4 regions of the Novosphingobium sp. AAP1 genome follow, and region 1 is predicted to be linked to each of the others. Evidence: predicted binding sites of a transcription regulator. Region 1 holds the regulator's gene; each other region holds the start of a gene.
The links. The regulator LexA, encoded in region 1, represses DNA repair genes until DNA is damaged. The targets are predictions, from matches to a motif close to GTTCCNCNCTTGTTCT.
Positions count from the first base shown of each region.

Region 2: the regulator LexA is predicted to act here: its motif matches at 1,860-1,875, upstream of recA (recombinase RecA).
Region 3: the regulator LexA is predicted to act here: its motif matches at 1,026-1,041, upstream of IP65_RS19185 (ribonucleoside-diphosphate reductase subunit alpha).
Region 4: the regulator LexA is predicted to act here: its motif matches at 1,505-1,520, upstream of IP65_RS06055 (ImuA family protein).

Region 1 covers NZ_LJHO01000002.1:134,139-138,104, forward strand. Annotated here, with positions in the region: gene IP65_RS04580 (ATP-dependent endonuclease) at 1-575, shown strand, start outside; gene lexA (transcriptional repressor LexA) at 955-1,644, opposite strand; gene IP65_RS04590 (molybdopterin molybdotransferase MoeA) at 1,702-2,937, opposite strand; gene moaC (cyclic pyranopterin monophosphate synthase MoaC) at 2,934-3,404, opposite strand; gene IP65_RS04600 (reverse transcriptase-like protein) at 3,413-3,859, opposite strand; gene trpC (indole-3-glycerol phosphate synthase TrpC) at 3,867-3,966, opposite strand, start outside.
Region 2 covers NZ_LJHO01000005.1:78,564-82,529, reverse strand. Annotated here, with positions in the region: gene IP65_RS12235 (class I SAM-dependent methyltransferase) at 1-501, opposite strand, end outside; gene recA (recombinase RecA) at 714-1,784, opposite strand; gene IP65_RS12225 (ATP-binding protein) at 2,162-3,966, opposite strand, start outside.
Region 3 covers NZ_LJHO01000019.1:17,286-21,251, reverse strand. Annotated here, with positions in the region: gene nadB (L-aspartate oxidase) at 1-257, shown strand, start outside; gene IP65_RS19190 (GlsB/YeaQ/YmgE family stress response membrane protein) at 303-554, opposite strand; gene IP65_RS19185 (ribonucleoside-diphosphate reductase subunit alpha) at 1,222-3,306, shown strand; gene IP65_RS19180 (PepSY-associated TM helix domain-containing protein) at 3,662-3,966, shown strand, end outside.
Region 4 covers NZ_LJHO01000002.1:468,577-472,542, forward strand. Annotated here, with positions in the region: gene IP65_RS06050 (DNA polymerase Y family protein) at 1-827, opposite strand, end outside; gene IP65_RS06055 (ImuA family protein) at 715-1,458, opposite strand; gene IP65_RS06060 (DUF1778 domain-containing protein) at 1,570-1,863, shown strand; gene IP65_RS06065 (GNAT family N-acetyltransferase) at 1,845-2,348, shown strand; gene IP65_RS06070 (CoA-acylating methylmalonate-semialdehyde dehydrogenase) at 2,353-3,855, opposite strand; gene IP65_RS06075 (LysR family transcriptional regulator) at 3,960-3,966, shown strand, end outside.

The DNA of each region.
Region 1 (3,966 bases):
AACACCGCATGTCGAAGTTGGCGGAAACCTTAAGGGCACTGGACGTCCCCGTATCGGTTATTGCCGACATCGACGTCTTGAGCGAAGAAAATACATTCAAGACGTTGGTCGAGAAGCTTGGGGGAGAGTGGTCCGATATCCAACCGCATTGGTATGCCGTATCGCAGGCTGTTCTGAGCCAAAGGCCTCCACTTAATGCGACGCAAGTGAAAGGCATGATCGCCGACCTAATCGAAGATGTGTCCGGGATCGCTGAATTTCCCCGAGCCAAAGAAAATGCGATCAAGAAAGTCTTCAAGACGGTGTCCCCCTGGAGCGCTCTAAAGCAGAGCGGCCGTCGCGGACTCCCAAATGGCGAACCAACAACGCAATACGATCAGCTTGCGGAAAAATGTGCGTCGATCGGCCTTTGGATTGTCCCCGTCGGAGAGGTTGAAGGTTTTTGCCAATCCCTTGGATCTCACGGGCCAGGGTTCGTGGAGAAAGTTTTAGAAACCAAGGGCTTGGAAACGGATGTCGAGCTCGCAGAAGCTCGTGAATTTGTTGGCAAAATCTGGCGGCGCCGACGTTCTTAGAAGTCGGAGCGCAGAGTGCTTCGAGCTCTAAGGATGCAGGCATAGTCACCATGGGATGACCCGCGTTCGCTTTAGGCGTTCAGGTCCCAGCCCCCTGTCAGTATCCACAACATTAGCGCCATAGGCGGTAGAATGGGACATCGCCCCACAAGCGGCCGGATTTGGCTGTAGCTGTCGTTCAGCAGACCGTGCCGGGACGATGCCTTTGTCCCACTTGAAGAAATTGCAGATTATCGATCCTGAACAGTGGGGCATGCGCAAAGCGAGGTAGGCTTTCCAGATCAACCGCTGCCCACCAACCAATCATGCCCAACATTAGACCGTTGAAGGGCTTGTGCGCAAATGCGCATTCACTCAGCGCAGTTCCTCAAGCAACCCATCAATGATACCGCCGCAACAGCCCCGCCAGCTTGCCTTGCACTTCCACTTCGTCGGGCGCGTAGAACTGCGGGTCATAGGCGGCGTTGGCCGGGTCGAGGCGGATGCGGCCTTTTTCGTGGTGGAGGTATTTGAGAGTCGCTTCCTCGCCACGGACCAGGGCGACGACGATTTCGCCGTCGCGGGCGGTGTTGGTGCGGCGCACGAGGGCGTAGTCGCCGTCGAGGATGCCGGCGTCGACCATCGAATCGCCCGACACTTCCAGCGCGTAGTGCTCGCCAGAGCCGAGCAGGGCGGCGGGCACGGGCAGCATGGCGGAGCCCTCCATCGCCTCGATCGGGGCGCCCGCGGCGATGCGGCCGTGGAGCGGGATTTCGATCACGTCGTTCGCGGCCACTGGCGCTGGGCGCGGGGTGGTGGACGCGGGGGCAGTGGGGCGCGGTGCGGGAGTGCGCGCGGCGGCCTTGGTCGCCAGGCTTTCCGGTTCGCGGATCACTTCGAGGGCGCGGGCGCGGTTGGGCAGGCGGCGGATGAAGCCGCGTTCTTCCAGCGCGGAGATCAGGCGGTGCACGCCAGACTTGGACTTGAGATCGAGCGCTTCCTTCATTTCTTCAAACGAAGGCGAAATGCCGGAATCATCAAGGCGCGTCTGGATGAACGAGAGCAGTTCGTGCTGCTTGCGCGTGAGCATCCGCAAGTCTCCTATGGCGAACGAATGCGGAACGAATAAGCAACCAAACCGAACCCGTCAAGCAAATCCGCCAAATTCGAGCAGATAGATCGGCACCTTGCTCCCTTCCGGTTGCATCGCCGCGCCGGCCTCGCGCTGCACCAGGCAATTGGCGCGGGCAATGGGGGCGATCGCGCCGGAATCCTGCAACGGATCGAGTGTGACGGAAACGCCATCCCAATGGCCGCGCAGGAATTCGGTGCGCCCGCCACCGGCCGGCATGGGCTGGGCCAGTGGCATGTGCAGCGGGCTGGGCAGTGGCTGGGCGGCACCCAGCGCGGCGCGCAGCAGGGGCAGCATGAACAGGTGCGCGGTGACATAGGCCGAGGCCGGGTTGCCCGGCAGGCCCAGGATCACCTGCGGCGCGGCGCGGTCTTTGGCGCTGCGTTGCCCCACCAGCAGCGGCTTGCCCGGCTTGATCGCCACGCGCCAGAAATCGATGCGCGCGCCCACTGCCTCCAGCGCGGGGCGAACCAGATCGTGATCACCGACCGAGGCGCCGCCACTGGTGACGATGATGTCAGCTTCGCGCACGCTATCGAGCGCGGCGGCCAGGGCATCGAGCCGATCGGGCACCGGGCCGATGCGCTGCACGTCCACCGGCAGGGCGGCGGCCATCGCGGCGAGCATCGGGCCGTTGCTGGCCGGAATCTGGTGCGCGGCCAAGGCGTGGCCGGTTGCGGCCAGTTCATCGCCGCTGTCGATCACCGCCAGGCGCAGGCGGCGGCAGACTGGCACGTGGCCATGCCCGGCAGCAATCGCCAGCGCGATCTGCGCTGCGCCCAGCCGCGTGCCGGTGGGCAACAGCGGGTCTTGCGCGGCAAAATCCATGCCTGCCGGGCGAATATGGCGCGAGGGTGGTTGCGGCGGGGTGCCGGTGAGGGCGAGCGCGGCGCCATCGCGCGCGCAGTCTTCCTGCAGCAGCACGCAATCGGCACCTGCGGGCATGGCCGCGCCGGTGCTGATCCGCACGGCCTGGCCGGGCGCTACCGTGCCGGCATAGGGATGGCCGGCGGCGCTTTCGCCCACCACGGTCCATGGGCCGGGCAGATCGGCGCTGCGCAGGGCATAGCCATCCATCGCCGAAAGCGCGGTGGCCGGCTGCGTGCGCGCGGCGACGAGCGGCGCGGCGAGATAGTGACCCCGCGCCTCTGCCGTGGCGCGATGGTCGATCGGCAGGCGCGGGGCGAGGGCGATGAGCCGGGCCTGCGCCTGTTCGAGTGGCAGGGGCGGCTGGCGCGGCGGAGCATTCATGGCGCGGACCAATCGCCCGATTTGCCGCCGCGCTTGGCCACCAGGCGCACGGCTTCGATAACCATGCCCTTGTCCACGGCCTTGGCCATGTCATAGATTGTCAACAATGCCACGCAAGCGGCTGTCATCGCTTCCATTTCCACGCCGGTTTTGGCGGTGAGCGAGGCGGTGGCGGTGCATTCCACCCCGCCATCAACAAAGCCAAATTCCACCGCCACGGCATCGAGCGACAGCGGATGGCACAGCGGGATCAGCTCGCCGGTTTTCTTGGCGGCCATGATCCCGGCAATGCGGGCGGTGGCCAGCACATCGCCCTTGGGCACGGTGCCATCGCGGATCGCGGCCAGTGCCGTTGCCGACATGCGGATCATACCGCGCGCCACGGCCACGCGCTGCGTGGCGGGCTTGGCGCCGACATCGACCATGCGCGCATGGCCCTGGGCATCGAGATGGGTAAGCTCTGTCATCCCCCCGCTCATGCCATGCGGGGGAAAAGGCGCAAGCCCTGTTGATCGGCCAGCGGCTGTGGCGGAGCGAGCCCGGCGCGGCGATATTCAAGGGCAATGCCGGCAAGGTTCTGTGCGCGGCCGACATGACGCAGTCGGACGCGCGAAAATGAAACGAGGCCGTTCCGATAGGCGGCAAGGCAATCGGCCGTGGCAGGGTGGGCGGCGGTGCGGCCGGCGATCTGGTCGATCACGAAGGCGGAATCGCCGCACAGCACCACGTCTGTCTCGCCAAGCTGCCGGGCCAAGTCTATTGCGCCGAGCAGGGCCAGCCATTCGGCGCGATTGCTGTCACCCACACCGCAATCGGGGACAATCCAAGTGCGGCCGCCGGTGACGACGGCGATTTCCATGCGGCCGGGGTTGGGCCGGCAGCCGCCATCGAACCACAGCTTGCGCGGTGCGGGCGGCGGCAAGCTGGGGTCAGCCCTGCAGCAGCGCCTGGGTGGCGGCGGCCACGTCGGCCTCGCGCATCAGGCTTTCACCCACCAGGAACGTGCGCGCGCCGCAGGCGGACAGGCGC
Region 2 (3,966 bases), on a different contig from region 1:
AGGCTGCGCCGGCGGCGGCACCAGGCCCGCCATGGCGCTGGCCCAGGCGTTTTCAGCCGGGGCGCGAAAGCACGAGAACACCAGCCGCGCCCCCGGCGCCGCCACGGCGGCCAGATGGGCAAAGGCGGCGGGCGGATCGGCAAAGAACATCACGCCATGGCGCGAGACGAGCAGATCGGGCGTGAAAGCAGGATCCTGCCATTGGCTGGCATCGGCGATGGCAAAGCGCACATTGGCGCGGCCGGCCCCACGCTGCTGCGCGGCAGCGATGAGATCAGCCGACAGGTCGATCCCGCATACCGCGCCCTTGGGTCTGGCAGCGGCCAGCGACAAGGCCAGTTCGCCCGCACCGCAACCGATGTCGAGCACCCGATGGCCGGGCATGGCAGCGATCGTTGCCAGCAAGGCCGGCGTCAGTTGCGCAAAGGTGCGATCGGTGCGCTGCCATTCTTCTGCCCAGGCGCGGCCGACGCCGCCCTGCCAATCCATCGCCTGTGTCATGCTGCCGGTATAAACGATCGCCGCGAGCTTGGCGACAGCGGCGCTTGCGTCACGCCCTGATCCTGGCGTTGTCGCCGGGATGAAAGACTTTGCCTGGCCAAAACGCCAGCGGCGCGCCATTCACCTGGAACGACGCGCCGGGAGCAAGGAACGGCAGGGCGTGGCGCGGCAGCCTGCCGCCATCGCGCCCTGCGGATCAGGTCAACGCCTGATCAGATATCGTCGTCAGCGTCAGGGCCGGCCATCAGGCCTTCGGCCACCTGCTCGGTCCGGCCACGGATCGCCGCTTCCAGGCGATCGCGCAGTTCGGTGTTTTCGCGCAGGAAGTTCTTGGCGTTTTCGCGGCCCTGGCCGATGCGCACCGAGTCATAGCTGAACCATGCGCCCGACTTTTCGACCAGGCCGGCCTTGACCCCGAGATCGAGGATTTCGCCGATCTTGGAGATGCCTTCGCCATACATGATGTCGAATTCGACCTGCTTGAACGGTGGGGCGACCTTGTTCTTGACGACCTTCACGCGGGTAGTGTTGCCGGTGATTTCGTCGCGATCCTTGATCTGGCCGGTACGGCGAATGTCGAGACGGCAAGAGGCATAGAACTTGAGCGCGTTGCCGCCGGTGGTGGTTTCCGGGTTGCCGTACATCACGCCGATCTTCATGCGCACCTGGTTGATGAAGATCACCATGCAGCGCGAACGGCTGATCGAACCGGTCAGCTTGCGCAGCGCCTGGCTCATCAGGCGGGCCTGGAGGCCGACGTGGCTGTCGCCCATTTCGCCTTCGATTTCGGCGCGGGGCACCAGCGCGGCGACCGAGTCCACCACGAGGATGTCGATCGCGTTGGAGCGCACCAGCGTATCGACGATTTCCAGCGCCTGCTCGCCCGTGTCGGGCTGCGAGACGATCAGTTCATCGATGTTGACGCCCAGCTTCTTGGCATAGACCGGATCGAGCGCGTGTTCGGCGTCAACGAAGGCGGCCGTGCCGCCGGTCTTCTGGGCCTCGGCAATGGCGTGCAGCGCCAGGGTGGTCTTGCCCGAGCTTTCCGGGCCATAGATTTCGATAATGCGGCCGCGTGGCAGGCCGCCAATGCCCAGCGCGATGTCCAGCCCGAGCGAGCCGGTGGAAATCGCTTCCACCTGCATCGTCTCCTTGGAACCCAGCTTCATCACCGAGCCCTTGCCGAATGCGCGGTCGATCTGGGCCAGTGCGGCGTCTAGCGCCTTCTGACGATCCATGTCCTTTTCTTTGCCTTCCTGAATGAGCTTGAGCTGCGCCGCCATGGCTGCTTCCCCTTGCCTAGAGATGGCTGACACGAACCGTCAACACGCAGAACAATGTACTTATTCTGTTCCAATGGAACAAGAGGGGAACGAAAAATTCTCTCCAGAGCGGAGACAATTCCCGCTGCGCACTGGAAACATGGGGATTTCAGGGACTTTTTCAAGCTCTCCGGCACCGCAAGCCACGCTCGGCATGGCATTTCTTCGGTGTGGGAAAATGCTGCCATCGTGGCGGAATTGGCGACTCAGCTGGCCTATCGACCGCCCCTCCGTCAGGCCTGCGGCCTGCCACCTCCCCACGATGTGGGGAGGATCTTGAAGGCCCTCCCCACATCGTGGGGAGGGGAAACGCCCGCGCAGCGGGTGGTGGAGGGCCCTCACTCCCCGCGCAGCACCTGTTCCACCGCCGCCACGATCTGCGCCACCGAAAACGGCTTGGCCAGGAAATGCATGTTGGGGATGTCGATCTCGCGGCGGAGCTGTTCTTCGGCATAGCCTGACATGAACAGCACCGGCAGATCGGGCTTAACCCGGCGGATCTCGCGCGCCATGGCCGGCCCGTCCATCGAGGGCATGACCACGTCGGACACTACCAGGTCGATATCGCCGCCAACCGCCATGATGCGCGACAGCGCCTCCAGGCCGTCCTCGCCGTCGGCCGCCGTGGTGACCTCGTAGCCCTGACGGACCAGCGCCCGCTCGGCCACGGCGCGCACGGTGTCCTCGTCCTCTACCAGGAGCACGCGTCCGCCGCCGGTCCATTGCGTGCGGCGCGTCTCGCCCTTGGGCTTGGCCGCTTCCACGGCCTCGGCCGGATCGGGCACATGCACCGGCAGGTAGATGGTAAAGCGCGTGCCCTTGCCCACCTCGCTATCGGCAAAGATGAAGCCCCCCGATTGCTTGACGATGCCATAGACAGTGGAAAGGCCAAGGCCGGTGCCCTTGCCCTTTTCCTTGGTGGTGAAGAACGGTTCGAAGATCTTGCCGATCTGCGAGGGCTTGATGCCGTGCCCGGTGTCTTCCACCACCAGCGCGGTATAGTCTGCCACGGGCAGGATTTCGCTTTTCATCGCCCGCACGTCATTGGCGCTCACCCGCCGCGTGGCGATGCGCAGCGTGCCGCCGGTCTTGGTATCGGCGCCGTTGGCGGTCATCGCATCGCGGGCATTGACGGCAAGGTTGAGCAACACCTGCTCCAGCTGCACCGGATCGGCGCGGACCAGGCCCAGATCGCGATCGTGGGTCACGTCGAGCTGGATCTTCTCGCCCAACAGGCGCTTGAGCAGGGTGGAAACCTCGGCCACCACATCGGGCAGTTGCAGCACTTCGGGGCGCAGCGTCTGCTGGCGCGAAAAGGCCAGCAATTGCCGGGTGAGCGAGGCCGCGCGGTTGGAATTGGCCTTGATCTGCTGGATATCGTCGTAATCGCTGTCGCCCGGCGTGTGGCGCATCAGGATCAGATCGCAATAGCCGATGATCGCGGTAAGCACATTGTTGAAATCGTGCGCCACGCCGCCGGCGAGCTGGCCCACCGCCTGCATCTTTGTGGCCTGGGCAATCTCGCGCTTGAGGCGGGCTTCCTCGGTCGAATCCTTGAGGCTGAGCAGCACGGCCCCCTCGCCCATGCCGCGCACGCCGGCGAGGCTGAGCGAAACCGGCTCTTCGGGCGAGGCGCGCAGGCGCACCGCCACGTCGCCCGCCGTGGGCGCGCCCTGGGTATAGCGGCGGACGGCATCGGCCAGCGCGCCCTTGTCTTCGCGGATCACCAGGTCGGAGGGATAGGGCGGCGGCACGGTATCGTCATGGCCGGCCGCGCGCAGGAACGCACGATTGGCAAAGAGGAAGCGGCCATCGCGATCGGTCATCGCCAGGCCCAGCGGCAGGCGCGAGAGCAGCGCCTCGATCTGCGGCAGCCCGGCGCGCGCGTCACCCAATGCGCCGTCGTTGTCGATGATCAGGAACAGCGAGGGCACCCGCGCCGGATCGGTGCTGGCCACGCCATCGGGATCGGCGATCGGTACGTGGACAAAGCGCACCGGCGTGCCGCGCGCGCCTTCGCGGGCATAGAAAATGCGTTCGGCATCATCGGCACGGAACCACGAGACAAAATCGCTGCCGCCCACCTGCGCGCCCTCCCCGCCAGCGCGGGTGGCAAAGGCGCGGTTGGCGGCGCGCACCAGGC
Region 3 (3,966 bases), on a different contig from region 1:
ACGTGGGCATCGTGCGCACCAACAAGCGCCTGGAACGCGCCGCCCACCGCATTGCCCTGCTGCAGAGCGAGATCAACGAATACTATGGCAATGTGCGCGTCACGGCCGATCTGATCGAGTTGCGCAACCTGCTCCAGGCGGCAGACCTGATCGTGCAGAGCGCGCGGGCGCGGCGCGAGAGCCGCGGACTGCATTACAACCAGGATTTCCCCCAGGCGCAGCCCGCCGCGCGCGAGACCATCCTGGTGCCAGGCTGACCGGCGGCGGGACCCCTGCCCGGCCCCGCCATCGTCAAGCCGCTATTACCAGAAGTGGCGGCCCAGATAGATCAACAGCATCGCGCCCAGCACCGAGGCGAGGCAACCGGCGCGGTTGAACCCTTCGCTCACGCTCCCGCGTCCCGCCAGGCTCGATGCTAGGCCGGCCACCAGCGCGCCGCCGATGCCCAGCGCGATCGTACGGGCAAGGCCAATCTCCACTGCGCCGGGATAGAGAAAGCGGGCGGCAATGCCGACCAGCAGCCCCGACAGCAGCATCGAAAGGATATCGCGCATTACTCGTTCCTCCTGTGCGAAGGCGCCGCGCCAGGCAGCGGCGTGCCGCCCAGCCCTCGGCTCCTCCACTTGGTACACCCCCTATGGGTAGTGCGGCTGGGGATATCGTGCCAGTGCCTCTGGACATCGTATTTTCCACAGCAAAGCCAGCGGGTACGAAAAATATTTCGGACCCGTCATTTTTCCCTTGAAGCCTTGGAAAGCCCGCGCGTCGCTGCACTGCAGCATGAGTGGGGCAGCGACGAAGCGAATCGTACTTGCGACGAATCGCGTAGCCCTTGAGGGCATGTGCCACTTGCCTGCCAGACCCGGTTCAAGCACTATGGGTTGTGGTCGTGGCCACGGAGGGCAACCAAACCTAGTTATATGTCAGGATGCACCCCATATAGGGTGCATGTGGCTCGTCCACCGTGGCGGAGCCTTTGACGTTGCTTGGGTTTTCGGCGTCGCGGCATGGCAGACAGGGATTTTGTTCCCTTTCTGTTTTAATTTATGGCATGATCGCGGGCGCGTTGAGTCGTCTCTCGTTCTGCCACCGAAGCCAGGCTGCAAGGGCCAGCACATGCTGGATCGCGCGGCCATTGGCAGTGTCAGCAATATCCGGTCCGTCACTCGCGGCGGGCCTCGTGCAAACGGGGAATGGAACGTGAATTTCAGGACCGGGGAAATGAACGATGGAACGGCTGTGATGGCGCAGGACGAACTGGGACTGGAAGGTGGCCTGGCCACCCTCGAACGCGACGCCCTCCGCGAAAGCAGCGCCACGCCGGAGACCCCGGCAACCGCAACCAAGGCCACGCGCAAGGCTGCGCAACCGGCGGAAGCAAAGGCAGTGGACATGCAGGCAGACGACAAGGGTAGCGCGGATCTGGTTTCAGCCGCGGCCGCGATCATGGCCAGCGCGACGAGCGATGCCGCAAAGGCCCAGCCAATCGATTCCAAGTCGGTCAACCCGCGCCGCTTTACCATCGTCACCGATGCCGCGCGCGACGCCAAGCTGACGATCTTCGGCAAGGACACGCTCGACGATCGCTATCTGCTGCCCGGTGAAACCTATCAGGATCTGTTCGCGCGCGTGGCCGATGCCTATGCCGACGACCAGGACCACGCCCAGCGGCTCTATGACTACATCTCCAAGCTGTGGTTCATGCCCGCCACGCCCGTGCTGTCGAACGGCGGCACTGGCCGCGGCCTGCCGATCTCGTGCTATCTCAACTCGGTGGAAGACAGCCTGGAAGGCATCGTCAAGACCTGGAACGAGAACGTCTGGCTCGCCTCGCGCGGGGGCGGCATCGGCACCTATTGGGGCAACGTGCGCGGGATCGGCGAAAATGTCGGCCTCAACGGCAAGACCAGCGGGATCATCCCCTTCGTCCGCGTGATGGACAGCCTGACTCTGGCGATCAGCCAGGGCTCGCTGCGCCGTGGCTCGGCCGCGTGCTATCTCGACATCTCGCACCCCGAGATCGAGGAATTCCTCGAAATCCGCAAGTCTTCGGGCGATTTCAACCGCAAGGCGCTGAACCTGCACCACGGCGTGCTGCTCACCGACGAGTTCATGGAAGCCGTGCGGGATGGCGCCGAATTCGCGCTGCGGAGCCCCAAGGACAAGTCGGTGCGCGGCAAGGTCGATGCCCGCTCGCTGTTCCAGAAGCTGGTCGAAGTGCGCCTGGCCACCGGCGAACCCTATATCGTGTTCTCCGACACCGTGAACCGCATGATGCCCAAGCATCACCGCGATCTGGGGCTGAAGGTTTCCACCTCGAACCTCTGCTCGGAAATCACGCTGCCCACCGGCATCGATCACCTGGGCAACGATCGCACCGCGGTGTGCTGCCTCTCCTCGCTCAACCTGGAAACCTGGGACGAGTGGCAGGGTGACAAGCACTTCGTGGAAGACGTGCTGCGCTTCCTCGACAACGTGCTGCAGGACTTCATCGACCGCGCGCCCGACGAGATGGCCCGCGCCAAATATTCCGCCGCGCGCGAGCGTTCGGTCGGCATGGGCGTGATGGGCTTCCACTCGTTCCTGCAGAAGAAGGGCATTGCCTTCGAATCCGCCATGGCCAAGGCGTGGAACCTCAAGATGTTCCGCCACATCGCCGCCAAGGCCGACGAAGCCTCGCTGCTGCTCGCCCAGGAACGCGGGCCTTGCCCCGACGCGGCCGACATGGGCGTGATGCAGCGCTTCTCGTGCAAGATGGCGATCGCGCCCACCGCGTCGATCTCGATCATCTGCGGCGGTACCTCGGCCTGCATCGAGCCGATCCCGGCCAATATCTACACGCACAAGACGCTGTCGGGCTCGTTCGTGGTGAAGAACCCGTACCTGGAAAAGCTGCTGCGCGAAAAGTCCAAGGATTCCACCAATGTGTGGAACTCGATCCTGGAACGCGGCGGCTCGGTCCAGCACCTCGAATTCCTCTCGGCCGACGAGAAGGCGGTGTACAAGACCAGCTTCGAAATCGACCAGCGCTGGCTGCTCGAATTCTCGGCCGACCGCACGCCCTATATCGACCAGGCGCAGTCGCTGAACCTCTATATCCCGGCCGATGTCGACAAGTGGGACTTGCTCATGCTCCACTTCCAGGCTTGGGAAAAGGGCATCAAGTCGCTCTATTACCTGCGCTCCAAGTCGGTGCAGCGCGCCGGCTTCGCTGGCGGGGTCGAGGCAGACAACACCGCCGAAGCACGCCGGATCGAGCTTGACGTCAAGCAGACCGATTACGAGGAATGCCTGGCCTGCCAATAAGTGCTTGCCAATAAGGCCCAACCGCTGACCGCCTGGCGATAGGTATTTATCGATCGAGGCGCTTCACCGAGGCCATTTGGGAAACGAGGGGGCGATCGGCCAGCATGGCACGATCGCCCCTTCCGGCCCCACCCAGCGGTCCCACCCGCCGGATTCGCGCCATTCGCTATCCTGCCCGTGATCGTTACCCAGTGAGCGTCACCCATGCCGGAACACGCCAAGACCCTGCCGATGTTACAGATGGCGACATTTCGCTGCTTGCCCCGGCCGGCAACACACCGTCACAAGGCGGCACGGCCCGGCGATGCCAATGCCGGTATCGGCAGCGGGCCACAGGACCATAGGGGATCGTTCAATGCGCAAGTGGCACCGCTGGATTTCGGTGTTTTTCGGAGTCTTCCTGTTGTGGATCGCCGTGACGGGCACGCTCAGCCAGGTTGTTCCGCTGCTCAGCGGCGGGGACGGCGACCGGCCGGCCAAAACCATGGCGGATGCAACCCCGGCCAAGCCGGCGTTCGTCTGCCCGCCGGACTATATGTGCCGGCCCAAGCCCAAGCGCGGCAAGTCGATCGTCGGGTTGCTGCACCATCTGCATTCGGGCGAAAGCTTTGGGCCGGTCGGGGTGCTGATCAGCACGCTGTCGGGCTTTGCGATGATCTT
Region 4 (3,966 bases), 330 kb from region 1:
AGATTTTCGGCCACCTCGAGCACGTCATCGGTGCGGGCGATAGGTTCGGCAAAGCGGGCCTCGGCCCGGATCGGAGCCTGCATGGGTTGCGGGGCCAAGGGGGCGGCAACGTCTCCGGTCAACTGGCGCAGGCGCAGCACCACTCCTTCGCCAAAGCGGGCAGCCAGGGCTGGGGCCGGGCGTGTGGCCAGATCGCCCAGACGCTTGAGCCCGGCGCGGCGCAGTGCGCTGGCGGCCTCCTCGCTCAGGTCCAGCGCGGCCACTGGCAGGGCCGCCACGTCCTCCGCGCGGCGTTGCGCCGGGGTGCCGTGGCGGGCCAGCGCGCGCGCCGCAACTGGATTGCAGGCGAGTGCATGGATCGTGGAAAGTGCTGTTATTTCATAAGCTTTTTCCACCATGTTGGCTTCCGATCCAAAGAGGTGCGCGCAGCCACTGATATCCAGCAGCAAGCCATCGGGGGGATCGGGCATGACGCTGGGGGTCAGCGCGTGCATCGCTGTGGCCAGGTGCGCCAGCAGCGTGGCATCGGCGGCCGGATCATGGGGCAGGGTGAGCAGATCGGGGCAGCGGGCGCGCGCATCAGCCAGGGTCATGCCAGGGGCGAGGCCGTGTCGAGCGGCGTCGCGCTCTACCGCCATCAGGCGCAAGGCCTGGCCACTGCGCGCCACCAGGGCCAGCGGCACGCCTGCGGGCAGCGGGTCTGCCGATGTGGCCCTAACCCGCTCGCAGGGCAGCCAGGGGAAGTACAGCGCCAGATGGCGCCGCCTGTCCGTTTTCGCTCCGGTTGGAGGTGCCGGTGGTGTCCCGGAAACCGCCATGTTGTTCATCCCATTGCAAATGCCACGTTTGCCCCGCCGGCCCACCCCGCCAGCGCAGCGCCTCTACCGCCAAAGCCGGCAAGCCGGGCGGACGCACTTGCGCACCCGGTGGCGCTGCGAGGGGTTGGGATGGCGCACTGGCAACCTGCCAGCGGGTATGTGCGGCGCTGGGCTGCGCCTTGGCGGCATGGCGCAACAGCACGACCGGCGTTTGCGTGCGTTCGGCAGCCAGCACGAAGCGCCGGCTGGCCGTCAGGTCATAGCCTTTCAAGGGCCCCTCGCTTTCCAGCAAGACCAGCGCCAGGCCAGGGCAGCGTGCGCCCTCCAGCCCGGCGCGCAGCAGAGTGGCAGCGTCGCCTGCCTCTACCAGCAGCAGCCGCGCCGGATCGATACCCAGCAACATCAGTCCTTCACCGTAAAGCGCCAGTGACGGGCGCCCGCCACTGCGCACCATCAGCACGGTGCCACTGCGATTCGCCGCGCCCAGCCCCAAGGCAAAGGCAAGCCCCGCCGCGCGATCATCACCTTGCCCATGCACTTCATGCACTTGGCCCGCCGCCAGCACAGGCACGGGACGCTGCAAGGCCGGGCGCAGGCGCCAGGCCGGGGTGGTGAGGATCGAGGCGGAAACACTTTCCATGTTCCTATTATGTTCCATTTCTCACTCCCTGTCGAGGCTGGCCGTTGGAACAGGTGGGGATAGGGTTGCGATTGTATTGACATTGTACATACAAAGGCGGATATTCACGCCATGGACCAGTCTCCCCAAATGATCCCAAGCAAGGGCAGCATCAATCTGCGGATCGAGGCTGCCACCCGCCAGCTTATTGACGAAGCAGCGGCCATTCTGGGCAAGACCCGCACCGAATTCATGATCGAAAGCGCGCGCCAACAAGCGATCGACGTCTTGCTCGATCAGCGATTGTTCGCACTGGAAAGCCAGGACCATGCGGCCTTCATGGCCGCGCTGGACAATCCGCCCGAGCCTGGCCCGAGGCTGAAGGCACTGATGCGGCGGGTGCCGACATGGCAACGGGAAGACTGACTGCGCCAGTCCCTCTGGCCGATGACCATGATGTTGACGAGTTCGATTGCGGAGAGCCGGCGCTCAATGCCTGGTTGCAACAGAGGGCGCGTCGCAACGAGGGGCGCTTCGCGCGTACCTATGTGGTATGCGATGATCGCAGAGTGGCGGCCTATGTGTGTATCCTGGCAGGTGCAGTAGAGCGGCGGGAAGCACCATCCCGCCTGCGCCGAAACGCGCCTGATCTGATCCCGGTATCGATCATCGGGCGCCTTGCGGTGAATCGGCGCCATGCCGGCCAGGGCTTGGGAAGCGATTTGCTGGCCGATGCCCTGCGCCGCATAGCCTTGGCGGCACAAAGCATCGGCATCGGCGCGGTGATGGTTCACGCCAAGAATGAGCAGGCTCGGCGCTTTTACCTGAAATGCGCCGACTTCCTGGAATATCCGGCCGATAGCCGAACCCTGTTCCTGCCCATAGAGACGCTGATCGCGGCTCTACCGTGATGCTTCACTTCATCGTCGGGATCACGAAGCTCTGGTCCACCACATCGCCCGAGGTGCTGGGCCAGCGCTGGGTCACGGTCTTGGTGCGGGTGTAGAAGCGCACGCCGTCCATGCCGTATTGGTTGAGATCGCCAAAGCCTGAGCGCTTCCACCCGCCAAAGCTGTGATAGGCGACCGGCACCGGGATCGGCACGTTGATGCCAACCATGCCCACTTCCACCTTGGCGGCAAAGTTGCGGGCGGCGGCGCCATTGCGGGTGAACATGGCCACGCCATTGCCATAGGCGTGGTTGGTGGCTAGCGCGATGGCTTCATCGACATCTTGCGCACGCACGATCTGCAGCACCGGGCCGAAGATTTCCTCCTGGTAGCTGCGCATTTCCGGCGTCACGCGGTCAAACAACGTAGGCGCCAGGAAATTGCCGTTTTCATAGCCTTGCAGCGAGAAGCCGCGGCCATCGACGACCAGTTCGGCGCCTTCGTCCACGCCCATCTGGATATAGCTTTCGATCCGCGCCTTGTGCTGGGCGGTGACGACCGGGCCATAGTGGGCGGCTTCGTCGGTGGAAATGCCCACCTTGAGGCCGGCGATCCCGTCGATCAGGCGGGCGCGCAACTCGTCGGCGGTCTTGTCACCCACCGGCACCACCACGGGCAGAGCCATGCAGCGTTCGCCTGCCGAGCCATAGGCGGCGCCGAGAATGTCGCTGACTACCTGGTCGAAATCGGCGTCGGGCAGCACGATGCCGTGGTTCTTGGCGCCGCCCATGCACTGCATGCGCTTGCCCGCCTGGGCACCGCGCTGATAGACATAGTTGGCGATGTCGGACGAGCCCACGAAGCTGACCGCCTTGATGCGCGGGTGATCGAGCACGGCATCGACCGCCACCTTGTCACCATGCACCACGTTGAACAGGCCGGCTGGGCCGCCCGCCTCGATGAACAGTTCCGCCAGCATTACCGGCACCGAGGGATCGCGTTCCGACGGCTTGAGAATGAAGGCGTTGCCGGTGGCGAGCGCCGGACCGCACATCCACAGCGGGATCATCGCGGGGAAATTGAACGGAGTGATGCCGGCGACCACGCCCAGCGGCTGACGCATCGAGAACACGTCGATCCCCGGCCCGGCGCCTTCGGTATATTCGCCCTTGAGCAGGTGGGGAATGGCGCAGACGAACTCGATCACTTCCAGCCCGCGCTGCACATCACCCTTGGCGTCGGCGATCACCTTGCCATGTTCGGCGGAGAGAGCATGGGCGAGCTTGTCCATGTCACGTTCGATCAGGCGCTTGAATTCGAACATCACGCGGGCACGGCGCTGCGGATTGAGCGCGGCCCATTCCGGCTGCACGGCGGCAGCGAGGGCAACGGCCTGATCCACATCGGCTTCGCTCGCCAGGCCAACCTGGGCCTGCACTTCGCCGGTGTTGGGATCGAAAACGTCGCTCTTGCGGCCAGAGGTGGCGGCAACGGCGGCACCGTTCAGGAAATGGTCGATCTGGCGCATGGCAACACTCCTGGGAAAAGTCTGATGCCTGGTTGTAGAACGTGCAGGAATATCCTGATACAGGCAATTTTGCCAAACAGGCCGTGCAAATTTACAGGAACACCATGCGCA